Regions from separate parts of the Streptomyces sp. NPDC001914 genome, predicted to be linked through region 1. Evidence: riboswitches for the same ligand, from Rfam matches in the RefSeq annotation. Region 1 holds a riboswitch; each other region holds the start of a gene.

The links. A riboswitch is a leader RNA that binds a small molecule or an ion and turns the genes downstream of it on or off. The one in region 1 is predicted to bind cyclic di-AMP.
Region 2: another riboswitch for cyclic di-AMP. It lies ahead of ACFYYF_RS04385 (peptidoglycan DD-metalloendopeptidase family protein); the one in region 1 lies ahead of ACFYYF_RS37350 (transglycosylase family protein).
Region 3: another riboswitch for cyclic di-AMP. It lies ahead of ACFYYF_RS38590 (M23 family metallopeptidase); the one in region 1 lies ahead of ACFYYF_RS37350 (transglycosylase family protein).

Annotation. Positions count from the first base shown of each region.
Region 1 is NZ_JBIASW010000022.1:598-10,424, reverse strand. It holds gene ACFYYF_RS37380 (class I SAM-dependent methyltransferase) at 1-577, opposite strand, end outside; gene ACFYYF_RS37375 (NAD(P)/FAD-dependent oxidoreductase) at 806-2,194, opposite strand; gene ACFYYF_RS37370 (exopolyphosphatase) at 2,782-3,753, opposite strand; gene ACFYYF_RS37365 (DUF501 domain-containing protein) at 3,750-4,382, opposite strand; gene ACFYYF_RS37360 (septum formation initiator family protein) at 4,422-4,898, opposite strand; gene eno (phosphopyruvate hydratase) at 5,020-6,306, opposite strand; gene ACFYYF_RS37350 (transglycosylase family protein) at 6,648-7,343, opposite strand; cyclic di-AMP (ydaO/yuaA leader) riboswitch at 7,348-7,540, opposite strand; gene ACFYYF_RS37345 (transglycosylase family protein) at 7,724-8,596, opposite strand; gene ACFYYF_RS37340 (cytochrome P450) at 8,914-9,827, opposite strand, start outside.
Region 2 is NZ_JBIASW010000001.1:935,242-945,068, forward strand. It holds gene ACFYYF_RS04370 (Glu/Leu/Phe/Val dehydrogenase dimerization domain-containing protein) at 1-1,141, shown strand, start outside; gene ACFYYF_RS04375 (TetR/AcrR family transcriptional regulator) at 1,207-1,827, shown strand; gene ACFYYF_RS04380 (SGNH/GDSL hydrolase family protein) at 1,980-2,765, opposite strand; gene ACFYYF_RS04385 (peptidoglycan DD-metalloendopeptidase family protein) at 3,038-3,949, opposite strand; cyclic di-AMP (ydaO/yuaA leader) riboswitch at 3,954-4,110, opposite strand; gene ACFYYF_RS04390 (tyrosine-protein phosphatase) at 4,775-5,572, shown strand; gene ACFYYF_RS04395 (DUF6126 family protein) at 5,595-5,711, opposite strand; gene ACFYYF_RS04400 (helix-turn-helix domain-containing protein) at 5,741-6,379, opposite strand; gene ACFYYF_RS04405 (aspartate aminotransferase family protein) at 6,614-8,014, opposite strand; gene dxs (1-deoxy-D-xylulose-5-phosphate synthase) at 8,011-9,827, opposite strand, start outside.
Region 3 is NZ_JBIASW010000024.1:61,572-71,398, forward strand. It holds partial or broken gene ACFYYF_RS38550 (RNA helicase) at 1-198, shown strand, start outside; gene ACFYYF_RS38555 (amino acid permease) at 385-1,920, shown strand; tRNA gene ACFYYF_RS38560 (tRNA-Lys) at 2,042-2,114, shown strand; gene ribA (GTP cyclohydrolase II) at 2,175-2,819, opposite strand; gene ACFYYF_RS38570 (MarR family winged helix-turn-helix transcriptional regulator) at 2,941-3,450, opposite strand; gene ACFYYF_RS38575 (dihydrofolate reductase family protein) at 3,531-4,673, shown strand; tRNA gene ACFYYF_RS38580 (tRNA-Met) at 4,758-4,831, shown strand; gene ACFYYF_RS38585 (PP2C family protein-serine/threonine phosphatase) at 5,122-6,189, shown strand; cyclic di-AMP (ydaO/yuaA leader) riboswitch at 6,405-6,561, shown strand; gene ACFYYF_RS38590 (M23 family metallopeptidase) at 6,573-7,607, shown strand; gene ACFYYF_RS38595 (aldo/keto reductase) at 7,743-8,687, shown strand; gene ACFYYF_RS38600 (PrsW family intramembrane metalloprotease) at 8,749-9,827, opposite strand, start outside.

The DNA of each region.
Region 1 (9,827 bases):
CCAGCTTCCGACAGACGAGTTCGAGCTTGTCGCGCTGCGCCTCCTCCAGGGTGCCGCCCTCCTTCCAGTAGGCGCACGAGTAGACCATCGACGGGCCGAGGACGATCTCGTAGAAGCCGTTGCCGACGTCGTAGTGGTGGCTGATGGCGCTCCGGTCGGTTCGCCGGGTGTGCAGATGGCGGTGGCGGCGCATCTCCTCGCGGGGCGGGGCGGGCGGCAGCGGCAGTCCGCCCATCCTCACCAGCCCGCGGACCGCGGCGCGCACCTCGGGGTCGCGCAGCGCCGCCCCCAGCCCGCGCGCGTCCTCGCCGCGCTCCCAGACGAGCCCGGACAGCAGGTCCAAGGCGGTGTACAGGTCGCCCTCGATGCCGAGGTCGCCGGAGACCCAGGCCCGGGCCAGCCCCAACTCGCCCGGCTTCCACAGCAGTCGGCGCAGCGCCCGCCGGTTGCGGACGACGAGTGCCGGCGCCGCGGGCGGACCCGCCTCGGAACCGTCCCAGGCACGGACGCGCAAGGGAAGCGGGGCTCCCAGCAACTGTTCGACCAGACCTTTGAGCCGCGGTGCGGCGTCCTGCATGGCGTACACCTCCGAGACAGCACTCCCGAACGCTCCGACACCCCGTAAACATCTACCCCCTGGGCGCGCAGTCCCCCTTCCACGACACAGATTCGCAAAATGTGTGTACGCACCATGCTTTGAGGGGTGCCCCGTGCGCGCCGGGCCGCGCGGGAGCGGGAACGCCGAAGGGGCCGCCCGCACCACGGATGGCGGGCGGCCCCTTCGGGGCGTTCGGTGACCGGAGGGTCAGGAGGCCTTGGCCTTCTCCTCGGTCTTGACGGCGGGCGCCGGGGCGGCCGGAGCCGGCTTGGCGGCCTCGTAGAACTCCTCGCGCGGAGTCTCCATGGCGCCCAGGGAGACGACCTCGCGCTTGAGGAACATCGCGAGCGTCCAGTCCGCGAAGACGCGGATCTTGCGGTTCCAGGTCGGCATGGCCAGACCGTGGTAGCCGCGGTGCATGTACCAGGCGAGACGGCCCTTGAGCTTGATCTTCATCTTGCCCATGACGATCATCGCGACGCCCTTGTGCAGGCCCAGACCGGCCACGGCGCCCTTGTTGGCGTGCGCGTACTCCTTCTGCGGGAAGCCCCGCATGCCGGAGATGACGTTGTCGCCGAGGATCTTGGCCTGACGCAGCGCGTGCTGCGCGTTCGGCGGGCACCAGGCGTTCTCGACACCGGCCTTGCGGGCGGCGACGTCCGGCACCTGGGCGTTGTCGCCCGCGGCCCAGATGTAGTCCGTGCCCTGCACCTGGAGGGTGGTCTGGGTGTCCACGTGGCCACGCGGGCCGAGCGGCAGACCGAAGCGGGAGAGAACGGGGTTCGGCTTGACGCCGGCCGTCCAGACGATCGTGTTGGAGTCGACCTCGAGGCCGTTCTTCAGCACGACGTGGCCGTCGACGCAGGAGTCCATGGAGGTGGAGAGGTAGATCTCCACGCCGCGACTCTCCAGGTGCTCCTTGCCGTACTGGCCGAGCTTGGGGCCGACCTCTGGAAGGATCTTGTCCGCGGCGTCGACGAGGATGAAGCGCATGTCCTCGCGGGACACGCTGCTGTAGTACTTGGCCGCGTCGCGGGCCATGTCCTCGACTTCACCGATGGTCTCGGCGCCGGCGAAGCCGCCACCCACGAAGACGAAGGTCAGCGCCTTGCGGCGGACGTCCTCGTCCGTGGTGGAGTCGGCCTTGTCGAGCTGCTCGAGAACGTGGTTGCGCAGGCCGATGGCCTCCTCGATGCCCTTCATGCCGATGCCCTGCTCGGCGAGACCGGGGATCGGGAAGGTGCGGGAGACCGCGCCCATCGCGATGACGAGGTAGTCGAAAGGCAGCTCGTACGCCTCGCCCACGAGGGGGGCGACCGTGGCGACCTTGCGGTCCTGGTCGATGGTGGTGACCCGGCCGGTGAGGACCTCCGCCTTGGGAAGTACACGCCGCAGCGGGACGACGACGTGCCGCGGGGAGATGCTGCCGGCGGCTGCTTCGGGGAGGAAGGGCTGGTAGGTCATGTACGACCGGGGGTCGACGACCGTGACGGTCGCCTCTCCGTAGCGCATCTGCTTGAGGATGCGCCGAGCTGCGTACAGGCCTACGTACCCACCGCCTACTACGAGGATCCTGGGACGCTCCGTGGTGCTCATGCCATCGAGTATCCACCTGCTTCAGGGGGGTCGCTCGTGCGCCCCTTCACAAGCTCGGACAGGCCCTCTGCTACACTCCGCGGCCCCCGCGACGGAGGCCATGTCGGCGGGGGTGGACCGCCGTACGGTTCGTACCGTTGTCAACACCGTGTGAGCTGCGGCCCGACCCGTTCGGCCGAGCGGACCACACGTGTGTTTCATCGCGCCGAAACGCGGCCGCAACGCTTCACCGATCATGCTGCCGGACCGGTCCGGGCCTCCGGAAGGGCCCAAGTGGCCCCTTCGTCGCCCAGCAGGACCTTTTTCCTTGTGAAGAACTTCACGAAGTTTCTCGGCGGAGCCTCGCCGAAGGGTCTCCAGGACCCCTTCCGGCATGCTCATACGCTATCCGACCCGCTCAGCCGAGGCTACTGATCAGTAGCAAAGGAGACCGGTGCCACGCCGTGCGGCACGGCCCCGCACGGCCTCCCGGAGCCCTCTCCGGCCGCGCCGGGGACCGCGGACGGCCCCGGCCCCGGAAGGGGAGCAGGGGCCGCCTCACACCCGTTCCCGACGCCTCACGGGACGCGGGCCGCGCCCTGCCGGCGTCAGTCGCCCTGCCGGGCGGCTTCGGCCTCCTCCGCCACCTTGAAGGCGATGCCGTCGAGGATGTCGTGCTCGCTGACCACGACCTCCCCGGCCCCGGTGCGCTCCATGATCGAGAGCAGGACGAGAGCCCCGGCCCCGATCACGTCGACCCGGCCGGGGTGCATCGAGGGGACGGCCGCGCGCTCGGCGTGGGTGGAGCGCAGCAGCCACTCGGTGATCTCGCGGACGCGCTCGACGGAGACGCGGGAGTGGTGGATCCGCTCGGAGTCGTACTCGGCGAGGTCCAGCGCGATCGCCGCGATGGTGGTGACCGAGCCGGCCAGACCCACCAGGGTGCGCGCCTCACGCAGCGGGACCGTCTCCTCGGCGAGGTCGAGGGCGGCCTCGATGTCGGCACGCATGGCCGCGACCTGCTCGGCCGTGGGCGGGTCGGTGACCACGCCGTCGCGCACGAGGTGACGTTCCGTCATCCGTACGCAGCCGATGTCCACGGAGCGTGCCGCGCGCACCTCGTCGGCGCCGACGACGAACTCCGTCGAGCCGCCGCCGATGTCCACGACGAGGTAGGGCGTGGCGAGGTCGTCGCGCCCGGAGAGCTCCCTGGTCGCGCCGGTGAAGGAGAACTCGGCCTCCTGGTCCCCGGTGACGACCTCCGGCTCGACGCCGAGGATGTCCAGCACCCCGCGCACGAACTCGTCCCGGTTCTCGGCGTCCCGGGAGGCGGAGGTGGCGACGAAGCGCACCCGCTCGGCGCCGTGCTCCTCGATGGTGCGCGCGTAGTCGCGGCAGGCGGCGAAGGTCCGCTCCAGCGCCTCGGGGGCGAGCCGGCCGGTGCGGTCGACGCCCTGGCCCAGCCGGACGATGGTCATCCGCCGGTCCAGGTCGGTGAGTTCGCCCGTCCGCGGGTGCGCGTCGGCCACCAGGAGCCGGATGGAGTTCGTACCGCAGTCGACGGCGGCGACGCGGGTCACCGGCCGTCCTCGGCGGAACCCGGGGCCTCGGCGGAACCGGCGGACTCCGCGGAACCGGCGGCGCCGGTGGGCTCCGCGGGATCCCCGGCCTTCGTTCCCTCGCAGGCCGCCTGGCCGGTGAGGGTGACGCAGGCGCCCTTGCGCCACCACTCGGGCAGCATGGCGATGGCCTCGTCGCCGAGCGGGTTGACGCCGGGACCGGCGGCCAGCGAGTGCGCCACCAGGACGTGCAGGCACTTCACCCGGTCCGGCATGCCGCCCGCGCTCGGGAAGCCCTCCAGGACCTCGATCGCGTCACGGCGCGCGATGTAGTCCTCGTGGGCGGCGCGGTAGGCCGCGGCCAGCTCGGGGTCGGTGGCGAGCCGTTCGGTCATCTCCTTCATGACCCCGTTGGCCTCCAGCGTCCCGATCGCGGACGCGGCCCGCGGGCACGTCAGGTAGTACGTGGTCGGGAACGGCGTGCCGTCGGGGAGGCGGGGCGCCGTCTCCACCACGTCCGGCTGGCCGCAGGGGCAGCGGTGCACGATCGCGCGCAGCCCGCGCGGCGGCCGGCCGAGCTGCTGCTTGAAGGCCTCGACGTCGGTGTCGGTGGGCTCGGTGCGCGGGGTGGTGGGCGGTGGCGTTTCCATGCCGTGAGTCACGTGTCTTTCTGGTCAGTTCATGGGTCGTCAGCGGTCGGCGGCGTCGGATTTGTCCACGCCGTCCCAGACATTGGTGTACCAGGGGCGGTCCGCGGTGCCGCGTTCGGCACGGGACTGCTTCGCGGCGTCCGGGTCGATCACGATGTAGCCGGTCTCGCCCGGCATCACATAGTGCAGCCGCTGCCGGATCTGCTGCTTCGCGTACGCGTCGTCCTGCCAGCGCGCCTTGAGGTCGCGCAGCTGCTCCACCCGCTGCCGGGCCTGCTCCCGCTGCCGCTCCAGATCGCCGATCTGGGCGCGCTGGGAGACGTACTGCCGCATCGGGTACGCGAGGGCGACGATCAGGGAGCACAGGACCATGGCGAGCAGCGCGGCCCGGCCGGTGAGCCGGGAGCGGCGGGCCTGCCGTTTGGTCTGGGAGCGGTAGACCCTGGCCGCCGTCTGCTCGCCGAGCAGCTTCAGCCGGGTCGAGGTGGAGAACCGGTCCCGGTCCTTCACGGCCATGAGTCCCGCCTCCCCAGTACCGGCCCGCCGTGTGCGGGCCCCTCACGTGCGTACGTCCCCGCACACGGTACGGGACCGGGTACGGGGACGTACGGAGGACGCTTCCTGGGACGCGCTGGGCTCAGCCCTTGAAGCGCGGGAAGGCGCTGCGGCCGGCGTACACCGCGGCGTCGTCGAGGATCTCCTCGATGCGCAGGAGCTGGTTGTACTTGGCGACGCGGTCCGAGCGGGCCGGGGCGCCGGTCTTGATCTGACCGCAGTTCACGGCGACCGCGAGGTCGGCGATGGTGACGTCCTCGGTCTCTCCGGAGCGGTGGGACATCATGCACTTGAAGCCGTTGCGCTGGGCCAGCTCGACGGCGTCCAGGGTCTCGGTCAGCGAACCGATCTGGTTGACCTTGACGAGCAGGGCGTTGGCCGAGCCCTCCTCGATGCCGCGGGCGAGGCGCTCCGGGTTGGTGACGAAGAGGTCGTCGCCGACGATCTGGACCTTGTCGCCCAGCTGGTCGGTGATGATCTTCCAGCCGGCCCAGTCGTCCTCGAACAGCGGATCCTCGATGGAGACGAGCGGGTACGCCGCGACGAGCTCGGCGTAGTACTCGGTCATCTCGGCGGCGGAGCGCTCCTTGCCCTCGAAGGTGTAGACGCCGTCCTTGTAGAACTCGGAGGCGGCGACGTCGAGGGCGAGGGCGATCTGCTCGCCGGGGGTGTAACCGGCCTCCTTGATGGCCTCGAGGATGAGGTCGAGGGCGGCGCGGTTGGACTCGAGGTTCGGGGCGAAGCCGCCCTCGTCGCCGAGGCCGGTGGACAGGCCCTTGGTCTTCAGCACCTTCTTGAGGGTGTGGTAGACCTCGGCGCCCCAGCGCAGGGCCTCGGAGAAGGACTCCGCGCCGATCGGGGCGATCATGAACTCCTGGATGTCCACGTTGGAGTCGGCGTGCGAGCCGCCGTTCAGGATGTTCATCATCGGAACGGGCAGCAGGTGCGCGTTCGGTCCGCCCAGGTAGCGGAAGAGCGGCAGGTCGGACGCCTCGGAGGCGGCGTGCGCGACGGCGAGCGAGACGCCGAGGATGGCGTTGGCGCCGAGCGAGCCCTTGTTGTCGGTGGCGTCCAGGTCGAACATCGCCTGGTCGATCAGGCGCTGCTCGGTGGCGTCGTAGCCGACGAGCTCCGGGCCGATCTGCTCGATGACGGCGAGGACGGCCTTCTCGACACCCTTGCCCTGGTAGCGGTTGGGGTCACCGTCGCGAAGCTCGATGGCCTCGAACGCTCCGGTGGAGGCGCCGGACGGAACGGCGGCACGACCCGTGCTGCCGTCGTCGAGGCCGACCTCGACCTCGACCGTGGGGTTGCCTCGGGAGTCCAGGATTTCCCGGGCTACGACGACGTCGATGGACGGCACGAGCATCTCCTTATGGGATGTGACGCGGGTACGCGGAGCTTGGCAGCCCCGCGGGATGAGCCTAACCGGCTCAGGGGGATCGGCCAGCGATCGACCACCCCTTGAGCGGACCGAGCCTACATATTGTTCCTGAACGGAACAAAAAAAGAAATAAAAAACCCCGCTCCGGCGCGTGCGGGGGAACACGCGCCGGAGCGGGGAGCCCGTGGGGACGGGAACCTCGGCGGGTCTCCGGTGCGTGCGGAGACCCCCACGAGGGGGCTGTTGCCTGCCGGGTGTCGCGGCGGTGCCGGAATCACGGCCGCCCTCCGCCGAAAGCGGCCGGGTCAGCCGGCGTGCCGCACCGCTCAGTGCAGGTGGAGCTGCTGGCCCGGGTAGATGAAGTCGGCGTCGGCGACGATGTCCTTGTTCAGCTTGAACAGCTTCTGCCAGCCGCCCTTGACGTGCTTCTTCTCGGCGATCGAGCTGAGGGTGTCACCCTTGACGACCTTGTACTCGCCGTCACCCTTCTTGACCTTCTTGCCGGTCGGGGTGGTGACGGTCTTCTGCGCGGCGGGGCGCTCCGCGGAACGGGAGGCGGGCTGCTCCGTCGTACGGGTGGCCGGGGCGCTCTGCGAGGCGTCGGACGAGGAGGACGACGGGGCCGCCGGGGCCGAGCCGCCGCCGTAGGGGGTGCTCGACAGGCCGGTGCCGCAGGTCGGCCAGGCGCCCTTGCCCTGAGCGGCGAGGACCTTCTCGCCGATGGTGATCTGCTGGGCCTTCGAGGCCTGGTCGGCCGTCGAGGCGTAGGCGGTGCCGCCGTACGCGGCCCAGGTGGAGGACGAGAACTGCAGGCCGCCGTAGTAGCCGTTGCCGGTGTTGATCGACCAGTTGCCGCCGGACTCGCACTGGGCGACGGCGTCCCACTCGGAGGCGGTGGCCGCGGAGGCGTTGCCGGCCGCCATCAGCGGGGCGGCGATGGCGACGCCGGTGACACCGGCGAGCGTGGCGACACGGGTGGCCTTGTTCGGGCGGCGGTGCTTGCCCTTGCTGGAGAACAGCATGGAGAGATCCCCTCACCGACGCCTGCGAGGTGAGCTGTCGGGTTCGGGCCGAATGAGTTGCCCGGCCGCATGCCTTCGTCCTGTCTCCAGGACGTCCGGCACGCGGCTTCACCCCGAGCCGTTCCCGGATGTCTCTCGACTCCCGGGCCCGGCACTTACCTTGGGTCCCCCGCTCCTGCCTACGGCGCATGACGCGACGACTGTTCCCGTACGGCCGTTGGCAGGATTCGGCGTTGCGACCGTCGGGGCCCGCTGTGGCGAGCGGTCACGACCGTAAGCAGTCGATTGGCGGAATTTCAAAGACGATCAGGGCTTCTGAGACCCATCTCTCACTTGCGCCAAATGGGACATTCCACAGCGAACCGTGACGTGAACTCCCGCTACTTCTGCACCGTTTCGGCCGTGTCCACGATGCTTCGACCAGGGATGACGAGGCCGGGACCGCTGCTGTCCGCCCCCGTGTCCACCTTGGGCAGATCGCCCCATCCGCTTTCGAGACCAAGGGCGTCGGAAACGCTCCAGAGGTTGTCGATGGCGTCCGCGACGTACGCGGGGTCGGCGGTCTCGGTCGCGGGGCTCGCGGCGTGCCGCCCGGTGGAGGCGTCGGCGCCGGCGTCGGCCGCGCTCTCCGCCGCGTCCCCGCCGCGGTGCCGCCCGGTGCCGCCGGTCGACGCGTCGGACGGGGCCGAAGAGGCGTCCTTCTTGCCCGACTTGGCCGACTTGTCGCTCTTGTCGGCCGCCGCGTCCGAGCCGTCGGAGCTCTGCGAGGCGCTGGGCGTCGCGGTGTCGCCGCCCGCGTCCGAGGAGTCGCCCGAACCGGACGAATCACCCGAAGGGGAGGAGCTGGGCGAAGTGGCGAGACCGGACGAAATGTACGAATCGGAATCGTCGCCGGTGCTCGACGAGTCGCCGGCCACACCCGTGTCGACGCCGATCCCGGCGGAGCCCTTGCTGAGGCCCGAGAGCGGTCCGCAGGTCGGCCAGGCCTTGAGGCCAGAGTCGGCGAGCACCTTCTCGGCGACGGCTATCTGCTGCGAGCGGCTGGCCTGGTCGGCCGTCGGGGCGTAGTCGAGGCCGCCGTGCGCCTCCCAGTTGTCCTGGTCGAGCTGGAGGCCGCCGTAGTAGCCGTTGCCGTCGCTGGAGCTCCAAGCGCCACCGCTCTCGCACTGCGCCACCCGGTCCCAGGTGGTTCCGTCGGCCGCGCTCGCGCTCGCCGCGGCGAGCAACGGGATGGCGATCGCCGATCCGGTCACCCCTGCGGCGACGATGAGAGCCGGGGCCTGACGAGGGCGACGGTGACGGCCGTTCCCGGAGAGCATGCGAGAGCCTTTCGAGCGACAGCGGGGAGCATCGCGACTCCTGCTGAACGAGTGGCGCAGGTGCCGCGTTGTTGATGGGTGAAGGTAGTCGCACTCGAACGCTGGTTACAAGTCGATGCAGTACTGATCACGTGAAGATCACGGATTTGACGGAGCGTCATGTTCCGGTAGCCGTAAGGGCTCTCCTTCCGGTATGCGGAAGAGCCTCTTCGGCATGGTCGGCGAAGGGTCACCGATGCACCGATCGCGTCCTATTTGACCGGGGTGAACTCCACAGGAAGCGTACGCAATCCACGCATAATGAGGCCTCCGCGCCAGCGCAAATCGGCCGATTCTCCGGCGAGTTGGATGTCGGGAAGACGGCTGAGGAGCGTCCCGAGCGCGGTCTGTCCCTCCAGCCGGGCGAGCGGCGCACCCAGGCAGTAGTGGATGCCGTGGCCGTAACCCAAGTGCTGAAGGTCACGTCGTGAGAGGTCGAGCGTGTCCGGCTGTTCGAAGCGTTCCGGGTCGCGGTCCGCGGCGGCGAGGACCACGAGCACGGGGTCGCCGGCCGCGATGTCCTGACCGCCGATCCGCACGTCCTCGGTCGCGAACCGCCACGTGGCCAGTTCCACGGGCCCGTCGAAGCGCAGGAGTTCCTCTACGCCCGTCTCGAGCAGTCCGCTCTCCCCCGCCTCGATGGACGCCTGCAGCCGTGCTCGCTGCCCGGGATGGGTGAGCAGGGCGTGCATCCCGTTCCCGATGAGGTTGACCGTGGTCTCGAAACCGGCGAAGAGCAGGATGAAGGCCATGGCGGCGGCCTCGTTCTCGGTCAGGTGCTCGCCGTGGTCGGAGGCGCGGATGAGCCCGGAGATGAGGTCCTCGCCCGGCTCGGGCTCGGCGGTCAGCGCCTCGCGCTTGCGGTGGATGAGTTCGGCGAGGTATCCGCGCATCTTCTTCACGGACCGGGCGACCCCGCCCCTCGGCCCGCCCCCGTGCCGGATCATCATGCCCGCCCAGTCGCGGAAGTCGTCCTGGTCCTCGCGCGGTACGCCGAGCAGGTCGCAGATGGCGTAGATGGGGAGCGGGAAGGCGAACTCGTGGATGAGGTCAGCGGATCCCCTGGCCGCGAACCCGTCGATGAGCTGATCCGTCAGTTCCTGCACCCGGGGCGCGAATTCGGCCA
Region 2 (9,827 bases), on a different contig from region 1:
TGTCACCGGCCGTCCCGGGTTCCTCGTCGTGGACCGGCTCGTGCGGGGTGTCTCCAGCGGCGGTCTGCGGATGCGGCCCGGCTGCACGCTGGAGGAGGTCGCCGGGCTCGCCCGCGGCATGACCATGAAGGAGGCCCTGCACTACAACCCCGAGGGGCGCTACATCCCCCTGGGCGGCGCCAAGGGCGGGATCGACTGCGATCCCCAGGACCCGGTGGCGTACGGACTGCTGGTGCGTTACCTGCGCGCCATGCGCCCCTACATCGAGAGCTTCTGGACCACCGGCGAGGATCTCGGGCTCAGCCAGGACCTGGTCGACCGGGCCGCCGAGGAGGCCGGCCTCGTCTCCTCCATCCAGGCCGTGTACCCGCTGCTCGACGACGAGACGGCGGCCCGGAAGCGGCTCGCGGACGCCTTCGCGGTCGAGGTGGACGGCATCGGCCTCGACGAACTGGTCGGCGGCTGCGGGGTCGCCGAGTCGGCGCTCGCCGCGCTGGACCGGGCCGGCACGCCGTACGCGGGAACACGTGTCGCCGTACAGGGACTGGGCACCATGGGCGGGGCCACCGCGCGCTTCCTCGCGCGCGCGGGCCTCAGGATCGTGGCCGTCGCCGACGTCAAGGGAACCATCGCGAACCCGGACGGCCTCGACGTCGACGCACTGCTCGCGGCACGCGACGCGTACGGGACGGTCGACCGCGCGGTGCTGCGCCCGGCCGACCGCGAACTCCCCGGTGACGCCTGGCTGTCCGCCGACGCCGAGGTGCTGGTGCCCGCCGCGGTCTCGTACGCGATCGACACGGCGAACCAGCATGAGATCAAGGCCCGTTGGATCATCGAGGCGGCCAACATGCCCGTCCTCGCGGACGCGGAGGAACTGCTCGCCGCGCGCGGGGTCACCGTCCTGCCGGACGTCGTGGTCAACTCCGGTACGAACGCCTGGTGGTGGTGGACCCTGTTCGGCGACATCGGCGCCGACGCGGACGAGGCGTTCACCCACACGCGGCGCTCCATGCGGGCCCTGATCGACCGGACGCTCGCGCGCGCGGAGGCCGACGGCACGACCCCGCGGGCCGCCGCCCACGCCATCGTCACCGACCGGCTCCCGGTCATCGCGGAGCGGTTCGGCTGGTACCGCTGAGGGACGTACCCGGTCCTACCCGCTCCGGCCGGGCCTCCGCCGAAAGGGCTGTGTAGGGTTGCCGCGTGGCGAGAGTCCGGTTGAGCGTGGCGGAGCGGCGCGAGGAGTTGCTGCGGGCCGCCGTCGAACAGATCGAGGCGCGGGGCGTCGCGGCGGTGCGGATCGCCGACGTGGCCTCGGCCCTCGGCGTGAGCAACGCGCTGGTGCTGTACCACTTCTCGACGAAGGAGAAGCTGGTCGCCGCCGCGTTCACCCACGCCGCCGAGGACGACCTCGCCCATCTGCGCAAACTGCTCGGCCGCCGCACGACGGCGCTGCGCCGCCTGCGCGCCGCCGTGCGCTGGTACGCCCCGACGGGTCAGGCCAAGGGCTGGCGTCTGTGGATCGAGGGCTGGGCGGTCGCCCTGCGCGAGCCGGCGCTGTGCGAGGTGACCCGCGATCTCGACCGGCAGTGGAAGGCCGCCATGGCCGAGGTGATCGCGGAGGGTGTGGCCGCCGGCGAGTTCCGCTGCCCGGACCCCACGAGCGCGGTCCTCAGGCTCACGGCGCTGCTGGACGGACTGGCGGTCCAGATGACGGCGTACTCCGGCGCGGTGTCGCGAGCCCGCACCCAGGAATGGGTCGATGAGGCGCTCGCCCGCGAACTGGGCCTGGAACGCGAGGCATTGATGGCGGCGGTGCGCTGAGGACGCGAGAGCGCGGGGCCACCGTGATGCCGGCCCCGCACTCGTCCTCGCCCGCTCCGGCCCCGCACTCGCGCGCGCCCGCTCCGGCCCCGCACTCGTGCCCGCCCGCTCCAGCCCCGTGAACCGGCGCGGCGGCGCCCGTCCCGGATCCCTCAGGCCACCGACTCGATGCGCAGCTTGATGTCGTCCGGGGACAGGGCTCCCTTGGCCGAGACGTGATCGCCCGAGGACTCCCCGCGCAGCCGCCGCCCGATCCAGGGGACCAGATACTCGCGCGCCCACTGGATGTTGTCCCGGCGCACCTCCAGCGTGCCGCGCGGCGGGAGGGGGGGCCAGGGCTGGTCCGGGTCGGCCGGCACCTCCAGGCCGAGCACCTGCCCGGCGCGGAGCGCCACCCGGGTGTGCCCCTCGGGCGAGAGGTGCAGCCGGTCGCCGTCCCAGGCCCGTCGGTCCTGGATCGTCTTCAGGGACCAGAGGTCGAGGACGGGACAGCCGTAGCGGTCCGCGATGGCCCGCACATGGCCGTTGTACGTGGCGATCTTGCCGCGCAGGTGCTTGAGCACGGGAACGCCACGGGTGTCGAAGCCGGTCGTCACCATGACGGTGCCGACGGCGGAGGTGAGGTCGGCGATCGCGCGCTCGAAGCGCTCCGCGACCTCGTCGGGGTCGGTGCCGGGGCGGATGATGTCGTTGCCGCCGGCGCAGAACGAGACCAGGTCCGGGCTCAGTTCCTTGGCCCTCTGGAGCTGGGAATCGACGATCTGGTCGAGCAGCTTGCCGCGCACCGCGAGGTTGGTGTAGTCGAAATCGCCTTCGGGCCTGCGGTCCGCGAGGAGTACCGCGAACCGGTCGGCCCAGCCGACGAAGGCTCCGTCGGGCCCGGGGTCGCCGACGCCTTCGGTGAAGCTGTCCCCCACCGCCACGTACGACCCGATCACTGATCTGTTGTCACTCTTCGAATCGTCTGCCACATCGAGCATGATTCACCTTTCGATGTGAGCTACGCGACCGTAGGGAGGGGTTGACGGGCGGTGAGATAGGCCACTCGTCAAGCGTTGGTCAACTCCGGAATAGGGTCCGCGCCAAGGATGTTGAAGCAGCGATCGACCCGAGGCCCGAGCCGGGGAACACCGAAGGCCGGACCCAGGGGATCATGGGGTCCGGCCTTCGGAGATCTTCCTGCCGTCAGGAGCAGGAGGAGTGGGGGGTGTCAGCCGACGGCGACACCGTGCGAGCGCAGGTACGCGACCGGGTCGACGTCGGAGCCGTAGTCCGGCGTGGTGCGGATCTCGAAGTGCAGGTGCGGGCCGGTCACGTTGCCGGTCGCGCCGGAGAGGCCGATCTGCTGCCCCTCGGTCACGGTCTGCCCCGCCGAGACGGACAGGGACGACATGTGGGCGTACTGGGAGTACTTGCCGTCGGCGTGCTGGATGACGACCTGGTTGCCGTAGGCGCCGCCCCAGCCCGCGGAGACGACGGTGCCCGCGGCGATGGACTTGAGCGTGGTGCCGGTCGGGACCACGAAGTCCACGCCCGTGTGGTAACCGCTGGACCACATGCTGCCCGCCACCTTGTATCCGGTGCCGACGGTGCTGCTGTCGACCGGCAGGGTGTAGCCGGAGGAGCCGGCGGTGGAGGGGGTGGCGGACGGGGCCGTGTCGGCGGCCGGGGTCGCCTGGGCGGGCTTCGCCGAGGTGGCCGCCTTGGCGGACGACTGAGTGGCCGAGTGGGCGGCGGGGGCGGCCTTCTTGCCGAGCGACAGCTTCAGACCGGGGTGGATCAGCGACGGGTCGCTGCCGATGGCGGAGCGGTTGTCGGCGTAGATCTTCTTCCAGCCGCCGCCGACGTTCTGCTCGTCGGCGATCTTCGAGAGGTAGTCACCGCGCTTCACCGCGTACGTCTTGGCCTTGGCGGACGTGGCGGTCTTGGCGGACTTCTCGGCGGGGGCGGCGGTCGCGGCCTTCTCGACATGCTGCGCGACGGCGGCGGCCGGGGTCGCGGCGTGGGCGCCCGTGGCCCCCATCAGGGGCAGCGCGAGTGCGGCGCCACCGGTTCCGGCCACGGCGATCGAGCGGGTGAAACGCAGGGACTTGGGACGGCGGTGCTTACCCTTCGCGGGCATGACGAATTCCTCTCCGGCGCCTGCGGGGTGAGCTGTCGGGTGCGGGCTGGAGATGCCCGGCCGCGCTCTGCGCGGCTGTACCCCTAGCCTGTTCCGGAGACCGGACCAGGCACGGAACCTGTGGGTCCCCCGCTCCTGCCGTGTACGGGTGAGTGTGCGGATGCCGGGCGGCGGCAGGATTGGGCGTCCGTCCGGATTGAGGCAGAACGTAAGCGAGATGAGAGCGCGTCGACAACTATGGGCGGTTTCTGTGCGCTCGCCTTTCTTGATCCATGCTGAAATCGCCGTAACCCTCCGTGGAGTGACGATCTTCCGGTCCCCTCAACCCGCCAGGAAATCCGGGCGGGTTGAGAAAACGGGACGGCAACGCATCGTCACGAATATGACGCTCCTCACGCGACTCGCCCCAGGGTGCCTTATTCCAGGGCCAGTTGTAATGAAGGTGCCTATTCGGACAGAACAGTCAGATGCGACGTGAGCGGATATCCGGCACATCGGGATCTCCATGTCGGACGAATCGCAAAACGGCGCACCCCGATGCCGGAATTAGCAACAATTGCCCCGCGATGCCCATGGGACCGGAAAGGCACGTCCGGCCCGGCGGGTGACCCCGCACATGAATCGCACATGAATCGCACACACATTCGATCGACATCCAGCGCAACGCTCCCTCCTGGGCGTATCCGTCCGGAAGCAGGCGCCTGTGGACAACTCATTGCCCGGGGAACCCATGTCGTATCGTCGACAGCGCGAGCCGGTACAACTGCCGACGAGCGGCGCCGAGTCCAGCCCGGCGACGCCGGCGGCCGAATGGGAGGAGCCCCCGTGACGCAGCAGGTCCCGTCGACCGAGCCCGAACTCGGCGGAGTGCGGAACTTCCGCGACGTGGGCGGACTGCCCACCGCGGACGGCCGGCGAGTGCGCTTCGGGCATCTGTTCCGCAGCGGTCACCTCGCGCACGCCACGGAGGAGGACGCCGCGTTCCTCTCCTCCCTGGGCCTCCACACGATCTTCGACTTCCGCAACGCCGCGGACCAGAAGCTGGAGGGACCGGACGTCGAGCTGCCGGGCGTGCGGAACGTGAACCTCCCGCTGAGCGACCCGGCGGACGGCAGCGAGTTCTGGAAGATGGTCCGCGACGGCGACATCGACCAGCTCCGCGGACTCCTCGGCGACGGCAAGGCCGCGAACCGGATGATCAACTCCTACCGCACGATCATCAGGGAGCGCACGGCCGAGCACTCCCAGGTGCTGCACGCGCTGGCCGACGACAGCGTGCCGGCGCTGATGCACTGCGCGGCGGGCAAGGACCGCGCCGGGCTGTCCATCGCGGTCACCCTGCTCGCCCTCGGGGTCGAGCGCGAGGCGATCGTGACCGACTACCTGGAGTCGAACGCCACGCACCGCCGTTACAAGGTCCACCGCAACGGCTCCTCGGCCGGCGCCTACTCCCCCGAGGTGATGGAACTGCTCAGCCCGCTGTTCGACGCGCGCGCCGAGTATCTGACCGCCGCCTTCGAAACGATCGAGGAGACCTGGGGCAGCGTCGAGGCATATCTGGAACAGGGACTGGGGCTCACGCCGGAGCTGCGGGAGCGGCTGCGCGCGCGGCTCCTGGACTGAGCCGCGCGCCGCTGCCGGGTCACTACTGGTTCTGCGCGCCCAGCGTGAAGAGCAGGTAGATGAAGGCCGCGAACAGGTGGCCGACGGCGACGTAGATGATCAGCCGCACCCACAGGGCGCGCGGGAACCTGTCCTCCATGGACCGCCGGCGGGGTTCTGTGGGTTCGGTCATGACGTCTCTCCCGGAGTGGGGTGGCCCGCCGCCGGGCCGAGGCACAGCGCGGCGACGGGGCTCTGCAGCAGGGTGTGTACGAAGAGGAGCTCGGCTCCGTCGCGCTCGGCGGCGGCGATGCGGTGCGGGGTCATCGAGTCGAAGTGGGCGCTGTCCCCCGGTTCGAGGACGTGCGCGGTGTCCCCGAGGCGCAGACGGAGCCGCCCCTTGAGGACGTACAGCCACTCCTCGCCCGGGTGGACGCGCACGATGTCGCCCTGCGAGCCGTAGGGGACGTGTACGCGCAGGGCCTGCATGCCGCGGCCCGCGGAGCCCGCCTGCCAGTAGGTCCAGCCGCCCGCGGGGGCCGCCTCCATGTCGGCGGCCCGTACGACCGCGTCACGTTCGGGGACCGCCTCGCCGAGCAGTTCCGAGACCGTCGTACCGTAGACACGTGCCAGGGTGAGCAGCATCGGCAGCGAGGGCTGGCGCTGCCCGGTCTCCAGCCGGGAGAGATGGGCGGGCGAGAGCGCGGCGGCGCGGGCGGCGGCCTCCAGCGTCAGGGAGGCACCGCGGCGCAGGGCGCGCAGCCGGGGCCCCACGGCGTGCAGCTCGGCGGACGGTTCGTCGACCGCCCCTGGATCGGCTTGGCTCATGGAACCATTGAGCCAAAGATTTACCTCAGCGGCAATTTTCTTGCCTCAGAGACAAAGAGGCCCCTACGCCCGTCCCCTCGCCCAGCCACACCCCGGGCCGGCTCCTTGCCCGGCGGCACGTCGGGCCGCCCAGCCCAGCCACGGCCCACACCCCGGCCCCTCGCGGCCACGCCCAAGGCCCGCTCGCCCGGCCGTACCGGTGCCGCTCGCGGCGGCCGCCGGTACGGCTCGGGCTCAGCGGTTCGCGACCGCCTGTTTCACCAGTGTCTTGCCGAAGTCCCACATCAGCCCGCCGCCGTTGTGCGCGTCCTCCATCACCGCGGTGAAGGCCTCCACGAACCGGTCGACGTCCCCCTCGTCGATCACCAGCGGCGGGATCAGCTTGATCACCTCCAGGTGGTCGCCGGAGACCTGGGTGAGGATCCGGTGCCGCTGGAGCAGCGGCACGACGACCATCTGCGCGAAGAGCCCCTTGCGCGCGGCCTGGAGCATGGTCCAGCGGCTGCGCAGCTTGAGCGACGCGGGCCGGCCGAACTCGATGCCGATCATCAGACCCCGCCCGCGCACCTCGCTCAGCAACTCGTAGCGGTCGACCAGGGCCGCCAGCCGGGATTTCAGCAGTTCTCCGGTGACGCGGGCGTTCGCGACGATCTGCTCGTTCTCCATCACGGACAGGACCGCGAGACCCGCCGCCATGGCCTGCGCGTTGGAGCCGAAGCTCGCGGAGTGCACGAGGACCCGGTCCATGGACGAGTAGACCTTCTTGAAGATCCAGTCCTTCCCGAGGGTCGCGCCCACCGGAACATAGCCGCCGGACAGCGCCTTGGCGACACACACCAGGTCCGGTTCGACGCCCTCCTCGTGCTGGTAGGCGTAGAAGTCCCCGGTGCGGCCGAGGCCGGTCTGCACCTCGTCCGCGATGAGCAGCGCCTTGTGCCGGTGCAGCAGTTCCTGGGCGGCGCGCAGATATCCGGGCGGGGACTCGTGGACGCCCTTGCCCTGGATGGGCTCGACGATGAGCGCGGCGACGTCGCCCTTCCTCAGCTCCCGGGCGAGGGCGTCGAGATCGCCGAGGGGGACGGCCGTGTCGGGCAGCAGCGGCGCGAAGCCGTCGCGGAAGCCGTCCTCGCCGTTCACCGACAGGGAACCGGTGGTCAGTCCGTGGAAGGCGTGCGCGCAGTACAGGATCCTCGGCCTGCCGGTGGCGTACCGGGCGAACTTCAGCGCGGTCTCGACGGCCTCCGTGCCGCTGTTGCCGAAGAACACCCGGTCCAGGTGCGGACTGTGGGTGAGCAGTCGCTCCGCGAGCAGGCCCGGCAGCGGCTGGCAGTCGAAGCGGGTGAGGTCGGCGAGCTGGGCGTCGAGGACGTCGTGCAGGGCGCGCCGGACGACGGGGTGGTGGCGGCCGAGGCCCATCACCCCGAAGCCGGCGAGCATGTCCAGGTAGTCGTCGCCGTCGGCGTCCCAGAAGTGCGCGCCCTCGGCCCGTTCGTAGACCTTGTCGAAGCCGATGGTGTGCAGCATGCGCGGGAGCTGGTGGTTCAGGTACTTCGTGTGCAGTTCGTAGCGCTCGGCTCCGCGCTCGGCGAGGAGCGCGCCGAGGTCGAACTCCCCCTTCTGGGCAGGGTCGGTCATTCCTGTTTCTCCTTGGACGACTGTTCCTCGGCCGGCCGGCCGGCGGCCTCCGTCAGCTCGTACGCGGCCTTGGCCCGTTCGTCCCTGATGGCCAGCCCGGCGCTGATCCGTCCGGCGATCTCCACGGGCGTGAGACCGATGTCGGCCAGGACCTCGGACCGTTTGGCGTGCGCGAGGAACTGCTCGGGGATGCCGAACCGTCTCACGGGCACGTCGACCTCGGCGTCGCCGAGGGCCAGCGCGACGGCGGCGCCGACGCCCGAGGCCCGGCTGTTGTCCTCGACGACGGCGACGAGCCGGTGCCCGGCGGCGAGGCGGGGCAGGTCCGGGTCGACTGGCTTGACCCAGCGCGGGTCGACGACGGTGCAGCCGATGCCGCGGGCCTCCAGCAGGTCGGCGGTCTGCAGGCAGACCGGGGCCATGACGCCGACCGCGACGAGCAGGACCTCGGGCCGCTCGCCCCGGTGCAGGACGTCGAGGCCGCCCACCCGGTCCACCGCGGGGATCACCGGGCCGACGGACTCCTTCGGGAAGCGGATCAGGGTCGGCGCGTCGTCCACGGCGACCGCCTCCCGGAGCTGGGCCCTGAGCTGGTCGGCGTCGCGGGGCGCGGCGATCCTGAGGCCGGGGACGACCTGGAGGATCGACATGTCCCACATGCCGTTGTGCGAGGCGCCGTCGACGCCGGTGATCCCGGCCCGGTCGAGGACGAAGGTCACACCGCAGCGGTGCAGCGCGACGTCCATGAGCAGCTGGTCGAAGGCCCGGTTGAGGAAGGTCGCGTACACGGCGACGACGGGATGCAGGCCGCCGGTCGCGAGTCCGGCCGCGGAGACCGTGGCGTGCTGCTCGGCGATGCCGACGTCCCACACCCGGTCGGGGAACCTCTCGGCGAACTTGCCGAGGCCGACCGGATGCAGCATGGCCGCCGTGATGGCCACGACGTCCGCGCGCTCCTCGCCGATGCTGACGATCTCGTCGCCGAACACGGAGGTCCAGGACGGGCCGTTGGACGGTGCCAGGGGTTCGCAGGTGAGCGGGTTCATCACACCGACGGTGTGGAAGTGGTCCTCCTCGTGCGCGAGCGCGGGTTCGTAGCCGCGCCCCTTCTCGGTCAGACAGTGGATGAGCACGGGCCCGTGGAAGCGCTTGGCGCGGCGCAGCGCGGACTCCACGGCTCCCACGTCGTGGCCGTCGATGGGTCCGACGTACTTGAGTCCCAGGTCCTCGAACATGCCCTGGGGCGCGAAGGCGTCCTTGAAGCCCTTCTTCGCGCCGTGCAGGGACTCGTAGATGGTGTTGCCGACGAGGGGGGTGTGCAGCAGGACCTGCTTGCCCCAGGCGAGGACCTGTTCGTAGCTGTCGGTGGTGCGCAGGGTCGCGAGGTGGTTGGCGAGGCCGCCGATGGTGGGCGCGTACGAGCGTTCGTTGTCGTTGACGACGATGATCAGGGGCCGGTCCTTGGCCGCGGCGATGTTGTTCAGCGCCTCCCAGGCCATGCCGCCGGTCAGCGCGCCGTCGCCGATGACCGCGACGACGTGGCCCTTCCCGCCCTGCACCTGCCGGGCCTTGGCGAGCCCGTCGGCCCAGCCGAGCGCCGTGGAGGCGTGGCTGTTCTCGATGATGTCGTGCTCGGACTCCTCGCGGGAGGGGTAGCCGGAGAGGCCTCCCTTGCCTCGCAGCTTGGAGAAGTCCTGACGCCCTGTCAGCAGTTTGTGTACGTAGCTCTGATGGCCGGTGTCCCACAGGATGCGGTCGAAGGGCGACTCGAAGACCCGGTGGAGGGCGATGGACAGCTCCACCACTCCCAGGT
Region 3 (9,827 bases), on a different contig from region 1:
TTCGAGCGCCGCGACGAGCGTGGCGGTCACCGGGGCAGCGACCGTCCCTTCAACCGCGACCGTCAGGGCGACCGTCCCGCGGGCGGTGGCTTCCGCTCCGGCCACGACCGTCCGACCGGCCGCCGTGACGACCACCGCGCCACCGGTGCCGGTTCGTTCCGCCGCGACGAGAAGCCGCGCTGGAAGCGCAACGGCTGACGCAGCCTGACGTGAACCGTCGAGGGCCCGTACGACTTCGGTCGTACGGGCCCTTCGCGTAGCCGGGGCCTTTCGCGCCGCCCGGATCCCCGCTGACCTGCCGACGGGTCCGCAGGGGCCTTTTCCGGCCAATATGGCGCTCCTCCCGGCGCATGTCATGCCCCCGGCGAGGGAATCGCTGGGTGCATGACAGATGACGCCAGAGTGACTGGGCTGTCGGACGAAGAGCGGCTGGCCCAGCTCGGCTACACGCAGGTTCTCGCTCGCCGCATGTCGGCGTTCTCCAACTACGCGGTCTCCTTCACGATCATCTCGGTCCTGTCGGGCTGCCTGACGTTGTATCAGTTCGGCATGAACACCGGTGGCCCCGCCGTCATCACCTGGGGCTGGGTCGCGGTCGGGCTCATGACGCTGTTCGTCGGGCTCGCGATGGCCGAGATCTGTTCGGCCTACCCGACGTCCGCCGGGCTGTACTTCTGGGCCCACCGGCTCGCCCCGGAGCGCAGCAGGGCCGCCTGGGCGTGGTTCACCGGCTGGTTCAACGTCCTCGGCCAGGTCGCGGTGACCGCCGGCATCGACTTCGGCGCGGCGCTGTTCCTCGGCGCCTACCTGAACCTCCAGTTCGACTTCGGGGTGACGCCGGGCCGCACGATCCTGCTGTTCACCGCGATCCTGATCCTGCACGGTCTCCTCAACACCTTCGGTGTGGGGATCGTCGCCCTGCTCAACAGCATCAGCGTGTGGTGGCACGTCGTCGGCGTCGCCGTCATCGTCGGCGCGCTGACCTTCGCGCCGGACCACCACCAGTCGGCGGACTTCGTGTTCACGGAGTTCGTCAACAACACCGGCTGGGGCAGCGGGGTCTACGTCGTCCTCGTCGGACTCCTCATGGCCCAGTACACGTTCACCGGGTACGACGCCTCCGCCCATATGACGGAGGAGACCCACGACGCCTCCACGGCCGGGCCGAAGGGCATCGTGCGCTCCATCTGGACCTCGTGGATCGCCGGATTCGTCCTGCTCCTCGGCTTCACCTTCGCCATCCAGTCCTACGACAAGGAGCTGGGCTCGGCGACGGGCGCGCCGCCGGCGCAGATCCTGCTGGACGCCCTCGGCGCGACGGCCGGCAAGCTCCTGCTGCTCGTCGTGATCGGCGCGCAGCTCTTCTGCGGCATGGCGTCCGTGACCGCCAACAGCCGCATGATCTACGCCTTCTCGCGGGACGGCGCGCTGCCGTTCTCCTCGGTGTGGCACACGGTGCACCCGCGCACGCGGACCCCCGTGGCGGCGGTCTGGCTGGCCGCGGGAGGCGCCCTGGTGCTCGGCCTGCCGTACCTGATCAACTACGCGGCCTACGCGGCCGTGACGTCGATCGCGGTGATCGGTCTCTACGTCGCGTACGTCATCCCGACCCTGCTGCGGGTGCGCAAGGGTGACGCCTTCGAGCGCGGGCCCTGGCATCTGGGCCGCTGGTCCCGGCCGGTGGGCGTGATCGCGGTCGCCTGGGTGGCCGTCATCACGGTCCTGTTCATGCTGCCGCAGGTCTCCCCGGTCACCTGGGAGACGTTCAACTACGCCCCGGTCGCCGTCCTCGTCGTCCTCGGCTTCGCCGCGGCCTGGTGGCTGGCCTCGGCCCGTCACTGGTTCCTCAACCCCGAGCACCAGCGCACGATCGCCCGGGAGGCCGCCCGCAAGGGTGCACCCGAACCGGTCGATCCCTGACCTTGCGGGCCCCCGGCGTGGCCGGGTCACCGATACCCGATCGGAGTCCCGGCCACGTCCCGCTATGCTCGGGGATGCATCGGCGCGGGCCGGTGTGCCGTGCTCGTGTTTTCCGGCGCGGGGACCCTTAGCTCAATTGGCAGAGCAGTGGACTTTTAATCCATTGGTTGTGGGTTCGAGTCCCACAGGGTCTACGGAAGAGCCCCCGGTTCAGAGGTGATCTGAACCGGGGGCTCGTTTCGTTCCGGCGGGTGTCAGCCCGCGGAGAGTCCCGCGCGTTCCGTGAGTTCCACCAGCGGCAGGGTGTGCTGGGTCTGGAGGACCTTGGCGCGCAGGTAGCGGACGTTGTGGGCGGTGGTGAACACGCCTGTCGGGACGCGGTGGGAGACCGTGATGCCGAGTCCGCGGAGCTGTTCGGCCTTGTCCGGGTTGTTGGAGAGCAGGTCCAGGGAGTCGATGCCGAGGGCCTGGAGCATCTGGGCGGCCGCCGTGTAGTCGCGGTCGTCCTCGGGCAGGCCGAGGGCCGCGTTGGCGGCGTAGGTGTCGAGGCCCTGGTCCTGGAGGGCGTAGGCGTCGAGCTTGTTGTAGAGGCCGATGCCGCGGCCTTCCTGGCGCAGGTAGAGCAGGACTCCGCCGCGTTCCGCGATCTGCTCCACCGCCTCACGCAGCTGGGGTCCGCAGTCGCAGCGGGCCGAGCCGAACACGTCGCCGGTCAGGCATTCGGAGTGCAGGCGCACCAGCGGGGTCGCGCCGGGCTCGCCGAGGACGACGGCCAGGTGTTCCTTGCCGTCGTCGAGGCCGTGGAAGGTGACGAGTTCGGCGTCGACGGAGTAGCCGTCGCCGAAGCGCAGGGGTACGCGGACGCGGGTGCGCACGGTGGCGGTGGGGTGGTCGCGCATGGTGTCTCTCCGTCCGGCGGGTTCGTACCGGCTGTGCTTCAGATTTGAAGCACAGCCTCGGAACGAGACCCTACATCTGCTTAAAACTTCAAGCAACGGGGTTCGTGTTCCCGTGGCGGCCTCACGAGGAGCAGGAGCGGCGCCGCCACGGCAGATCGTCCCCGGCGGCCTGGGGATCCTCGCTCTGGATGGCCCGGGTGATGGTTCCGCAGATCTCCTCCAGCTGCCCGACCTGCTCCGGGGTCAGATGGTCGAAGACCGCCGTCCGTACCGTCTCGACGTGCCCGGGCGCCACCCGCTCCAGGAGGGTCATGCCCTCGTCGGTGAGGACGGCCATGTGCCCGCGCTTGTCGGTGGGGCACCCCTCGCGGCGCACCGTGCCGTCCTTCTCCAGCCGCGCCACCGCGTACGTCAGCCGGCTGCGGGTGATCTTCAGTGCCTCGGCGAGGTCGGTCATCCGCAGCCGCCGGTCCGGCGCCTCCGACAGCCGGGACAGGATGGAGTAGTAAAGGTGGGGCATCCCCGCCTCCGCCTGCAGCCGGCGGTCGATGGCGTCCGCCAGGAGGGAGGTCGCGGAGATGTACGAGCGCCAGGCGCGCTGTTCGGCGGCGGAGAGCCAGCGGGTCGTCATGAGCCCAGTCTAGGTATTGTTTAAAACTTGAACCACTGCGCCCGGACTCCCGCGCGCGTGCGACCGGAGGATGCGTCCCGATGCCCCGTCCCTACGTCCTGCTGTCCGCCGCCGTCTCCCTGGACGGCTTCCTGGACGACACCGGCCCCGAGCGGCTGCTGCTCTCGGGCCCGGCCGACTTCGACCGGGTCGACGAGGTGCGGGCGTCCAGCGACGCGATCCTGGTGGGCGCCGGCACGCTGCGCACGGACAACCCGCGGCTCCTGGTCAACTCCGCCGAACGGCGTGCGGCCCGCGTCGCCGGCGGCCGCCCCGCGTACCCGCTGAAGGTCACCGTCAGCGGCTCCGGCGACCTCGACCCGGGCGCGCAGTTCTGGCACACCGGCGGTGAGAAGGTCGTCTACACGACGGACGAGGGCGCGCCGAGGGCCGCCGCCGCGCTGAACGGCCTCGTCGGCGTCGACGTCGTTCCGACCGGTCCCGCACTCGACTGGCGGGTGCTGCTGGAACACCTTCACGACGTACGGGGGGTGCGCCGCCTCATGGTCGAAGGGGGCGGCAAGGTCCACACCCAGCTCGTGCGCGAGCAGCTCGCCGACGAACTCCAGCTCGCCGTCGCGCCCCTGTTCGTCGGGCAGCCGGACGCGCCGCGGCTGTTCGGGACCGGGGCGTACCCCCCGGGACGGATGCGGCTGGTGGAGACCCGGCCCGTCGGCGACGTCGTACTCATCCGCTACGTCCCCACCGCGCCCGGCACCGGCCCGCTCGCCTCCGCGGCGGACCGGCGGTGGCTGGAGCTCGCCTGCGAACTGGCCGACCTGTGCCCGCCCTCGAAGACCGCGTTCAGCGTGGGGGCCGTGGTGGTCGCCGCCGACGGGACCGAGCTGGCCCGGGGCCACTCCCGGGAGGGCGGCGATCCCGTGGTGCACGCCGAGGAGGCCGCCCTCGCCAAGCTCGACCCGGCCGACCCCCGGCTGGCCACCGCCACCGTCTACAGCAGCCTGGAACCGTGCGCCCACCGTGCCTCCCGGCCCGCGCCGTGCGCCCGGCTCATCCTCGACGCCGGGGTGCGGCGGATCGTCACCGCCTGGCGCGAGCCCGACACCTTCGTCACGGACGCCGACGGGAACGGGCTCCTCGCCGCCGCGGGCGCCGAGGTCGTCGTCCTCCCCGAGTACGCGGAAGCCGCCGAGGCCCCCAACCGGCACCTGGCGGCCCGCTAGGCGGCGGGTGCCCGCGCCACCGGAGGGGCGGGTTTAAAGGGGTGTGCTTCGGGTCCCGCGGATGGCGTACACTTATCTCAACGACGCGGGGTGGAGCAGCTCGGTAGCTCGCTGGGCTCATAACCCAGAGGTCGCAGGTTCAAATCCTGTCCCCGCTACTGAAGGCCAAGGGCCGGAACTCGGATTCACGAGTTCCGGCCCTTGGTGTTTGTCCCCCCGGCTCTCCGGCCGGCTCCGCCCCGGTGCCACGGACGGGCCCCGCTCGCCCGGTCGGGCCACACAGGTCGCCCGCCGCCCCCGGACCGGTTCTTCTGGACAGGTGGGGCAGCCAGGAGGTGAACGGCGGACCGAAGGGCTCCGTGACCGGGCCGACCGGCCGTCCCGCGGCGTTCGCGGGTCCGGGAGCCTCCCGCCGCCCGGTCCCGGGGAAGCGGAATCGCGCAGGATCGTGTGGGCGCGCACCTTCGCACGGACCCTGCCCCTGCTGCTCGTCGCCGCCGGGATCGTCTACGACTGGTTCACCCCGTCGGAATACACCGCGACCCCCCTTTTCGCGGCCGCGCCCCTGGTCGCCGCCCCCCTCCACTCGCTGCGCGGCACCGTCCTCGCAGGCCTCCTCGCCGTCGGCGCGGTTCTCGTGGTCCACGGCGTGCTCGGCATCGTCCTGCAGGTCGACGCGGTCACCGAGGTCGTCACGGTGACGACGGCCGCCGTCCTCGCCGTCCTCATCAACACCGTCGTGCGGCGCGGCGACGAACGGCTCGCCACCGTCCGGGAGATCGCCGAGTTCGCGCAGCGCGCCGTGCTGCCCGAGCCCGAGCCGCGGATCGCCGGGCTCGAGGTCGCGGCCCGGTACGAGGCGGCGCAGGAGGACGCGTTCATCGGCGGGGACCTCTACGCCGTGCAGGACTCCCCGTACGGCGTACGGCTCGTCGTCGGGGACGTACGGGGCAAGGGGATGAACGCGGTCGCCACCGTCGCGACGGTGGTCGGCGCGTTCCGGGAGGCGGCCGAGCAGGAGCCGGCCCTGGAGGGCGTCGCGGAGCGCCTGGAGCGGGCGCTGACGCGCTCGGGCACCCGGCGCGACGGCGTCGACGCGGTCGAGGGGTTCACCACCGCCGTCCTCGCCGAGATCCCGCCCGGCGCGGACCGGGTGCGCGTCGTCAACCGCGGTCATCCGCCGCCCCTGCTGCTGCATCCCGACGGGACGCTCGCCGTCCTCTCCGCCGCCTCCTTCGCGCTGCCCCTCGGGATGAGCGACCTGGGAGGCCGGCCCGCCCCGACGGTGCGGGACCGGTTCCCGCGCGGGGCGACGCTGCTCCTGCACACCGACGGGCTGTCCGAGGCCCGTGACGCCCGGGGGGAGTTCTTCGACCCGGCACGCTGGCTGGCCGGGCGGGTCTTCTCCTGCCCCGAGGCCCTGCTCACCGCCCTTTCCGAAGCGGTCCGCCGGCACACGGGCGGCGTGCTCACGGACGACATGGCGCTGCTCGCCGTCCGGCGTCACGAACAGTGATCGGACTGTATCCCTCCGCATAACGACTGACGTACCGTCAGGGAAATCCGTGCAAGTGGCACCGGGTCAACTCGCCCGTTTTTCATCGTTCATGACCCCAAAGTCCTGGCCAAGAGCCGTTAATGATCAGTCGGAACAGCTTGGAATTCGGCGCCCGGGTCTATTAACGTTCGATAACGCAGCGCGGTCGTCACAACCGTCACAAGAGACGGCTCCGTGCGCACGCGCCGAATCCCGTCAGGGAACCGGGGAACCAACTCGTGGGGTGAATCGGGCGTATTCCGCCGTGGAAGCACGGTGGCCGTACGCGCGTAGGAGACCTTCCTGCTCCGAACCCGTCAGCTAACCCGGTAGGCGGCAAGGAAGGAAAGGAGTGCGCCCACGTGGCGTCCAACCGGCCCGCTCAGCCAACCTCGTTCGCGCCGAACGAAACCCACACCTTCGGCTACGGCAAGGACGAGGGACCCTGGGAGGAGTGGAACCCCACCGCGGATTCCCTCGCTCCCGTCCGCGGCCGGCACCGCACGGGCAAGCAGCGCGGCGGAGGACTCGCCCGCAGCTCCACGGTCCTCGGCGTCGGTGTCATAGCCGCCGTCGGCGGAGGCGGCATCGCCAGCGCCGCCCCGGGCAAGGCCCCCGTCTCCATCTCGCTGCCGGACCTGTCGTCGGTGACCGAGTCGGCCAAGGCCCTCATCTCGGACGGCGGATCCAGCGCTCCCAAGGGCTCCACGACTCCGCTCACCAACGCCGGTCTGACCACCTCCGACACGGCCCAGGGCAGCACCGACGCCGGTGAGGCGCTGCGCGACCGCATCATGGCGCAGGCCCAGTCGCAGCAGAACCAGGCCGACACCGCCACGCAGAAGGCCGCCCAGACCGCCGCCGCGCAGAAGGCCGTGAAGCTCGCCGCCGCCCAGCAGGACGAGGCCGAGGCCAAGGAAGCCGCTGCGAAGGAGAAGGCGGAGGAGGCGGCCAAGCAGAAGGCCGAGGCCGAGCGCCTCGCCGAGCTCGCCAAGAGCTACGCGCTGCCGACGTCCTCGTACACGCTGACCTCGACCTTCGGTGAGGCCGGCTCCATGTGGTCCTCCGGCTACCACACCGGACTCGACTTCGCGGCGCCCACCGGCACGCTGCTCAAGGCGATCCACAGCGGCACCGTCACCGAGGCCGGCTGGGCCGGATCGTACGGCTACCGCACGATCCTCACCCTCGACGACGGCACGGAGCTCTGGTACTGCCACCAGTCGTCCATCAGCGTCAGCGTGGGCCAGAAGGTCGCCACGGGTGATGTCATCGGACGCGTGGGCGCGACCGGCAACGTCACCGGCCCGCACCTGCACCTCGAAGTGCACCCCGGCGGCGCCGCCACCGGCATCGACCCGATGGCATGGCTCCAGAGCAAGGGCCTCAACCCCTGATCCCCGAACTCCGGCAGCCCTGACGTCAACCCCCCCCGGCGTCAGGGCTGTCGGCCGTCCGGGCGCGGACGGCGGCACGCCCCGGGCCCGGTGATTGTGGAATACATCGATCCGATGCGGGCGTTGAGCCCGTACATGACTTCTCTTCGCAAGCTCGGTTCGTCCGACCTCGAGGTCTTCCCGCTCTCCCTCGGGGGCAACGTCTTCGGCTGGACGGCCGACGAGACCCGGTCCTTCGCCGTGCTCGACGCCTACGCCGCCGCCGGCGGCAACTTCCTCGACACGGCCGACTCCTACTCGGCCTGGGTCGAGGGCAACGAGGGCGGCGAGTCCGAGACCGTCATCGGCAGATGGCTGAAGAGCCGCGGCAACCGCGCGGACATCGTGGTCGCCACCAAGGTCAGCCAGCACCCCGCCTTCCCGGGGCTGTCCGGTGCCAACATCAAGGCCGCGGCCGACGCGTCGCTGCGCCGCCTGGGCACCGACCACATCGACCTCTACTACACGCACTTCGACAAGCCGGAGGTGCCGGTCGAGGAGATCGTCGGCGCCCTCGACGAACTCGTGAAGGCCGGCAAGGTTCGGCACATCGCCGCCTCCAACATCTCCCCGGAGCGGCTGCGGGAGTCCCTGGAGTTCTCCGACCGCGAGGGCCTCGCCCGCTATGTCGCCCTCCAGCCGCACTACAACCTCGTCTCGCGCGACACCTACGAGGGCGCCCTGCTGGAGGTCGCGTCCCAGGCCGGTCTGGCGGCCGTCCCGTACTTCGCGCTCGCCGCCGGTTTCCTCACCGGCAAGTACCGCCCCGGCACCACGGTCGACTCGCCCCGGGCGGCCGGCGCGGCCAAGCACCTCGGCACGGACCGCGGACCGCGGGTCCTCGCCGCCCTCGACGAGATCGCGGCGGCCCACGACACCGCCGTCGCGACGGTCGCCCTCGCCTGGCTGGCCGCACAGCCGACGGTCGCCGCGCCGATCGCCTCCGCCCGCACGGTGGAACAGCTCCCGGCCCTGCTCGGCGTCGCGGACCTGGTGCTGAGCGACGAGGAACTGACGCGCCTGTCGCGGGCGTCGGCGTAACAGCCGGACCGTCGGCGGGCGGCACCGGTGAGTTCCCCCGGTGCCGCCCGCCGGACACGGCCTAGGAGCGGTACGGGTTGTACGCCGGATACGGGGCCGGCGCGGACGCCTGGGCCGGCCACCCGTAGGGCCGCGCGGGCGGGGCGACGTGCTGCCCGTACCGCTGGGGCTGCCAGGGCGGCGGCACGGGCAGCGGCGCCGTGGCGCGGGCCGCGTAGGCGAGGGCCGGGCGGGCGATCTCCCGGCGGCGCCACAGCTGCTCCAGCAACTCGCGCTCCCGTACGACGAAGTCGGCGCCCGCACGGCCCCGGCGCCCCCGGTGGCGCAGGAACGCCAGTGAGGTCGCGTATGCCTCGTACTCCGCCACCGAGCGCGCCGCGCCCTTGCCGAAGTGGTGGCCCGCGTAGTCGCGCGCGAGGCGCCGCGCCCGCATCGAGCCGAGGGCCCACGGATCGGCCGGGCCCAGCCAGCCGGCGGCGGTGTACACGGGCAGTTCGGCGCGGACGGTCCGCAGCTCGCGCTGCCGCGTCCAGACGACGAGCCAGGTCAGCAGCCCGAACGCGGGCACCATGAACGCCGCGTACACCCCGAAGAACCCGAACCGGCCGAAGCCCGAGGAGCCGTTCCAGAGCGCGTGCATGCCCATCGCGAGCAGCAGTCCGGTCAGCGGGATCAGCACCCGGCGCACATGCTGGCGTTCGGCGGACAGCGCCGCGACACCGAAGCCGATGCCGGTCAGCACGGTGAACAGGGGGTGCGCGAACGGCGACATCACCACACGGACGAAGAACGTCGCCGCCGTGACGGAGGCGAGCCCGCTCTCCCCGCTGAGCTGGTCGGTGCCGAACGCGGTGCCGAGATAGAGGATGTTCTCGGTGAAGGCGAAGCCGGTGGCGGTAACCCCGGCGATGACGACACCGTCGACGATCCCGGTGAAGTCCCGTCTGCGGAAGAGGAAGACGAGCAGGACGGCCGCCGCCTTCGCCGACTCCTCGACGACGGGCGCTATGACGGTCGCGCCGAGCGTGTCGGCGCCGGAGGGATCCGCGGTCGTCATGGCGATCCAGCGGGTCGCGAAGCTGTTGGCGACGATCGCTATGAGCGCCGCCGCGCAGGCGCCCCAGGCGAACGAGAAGAACA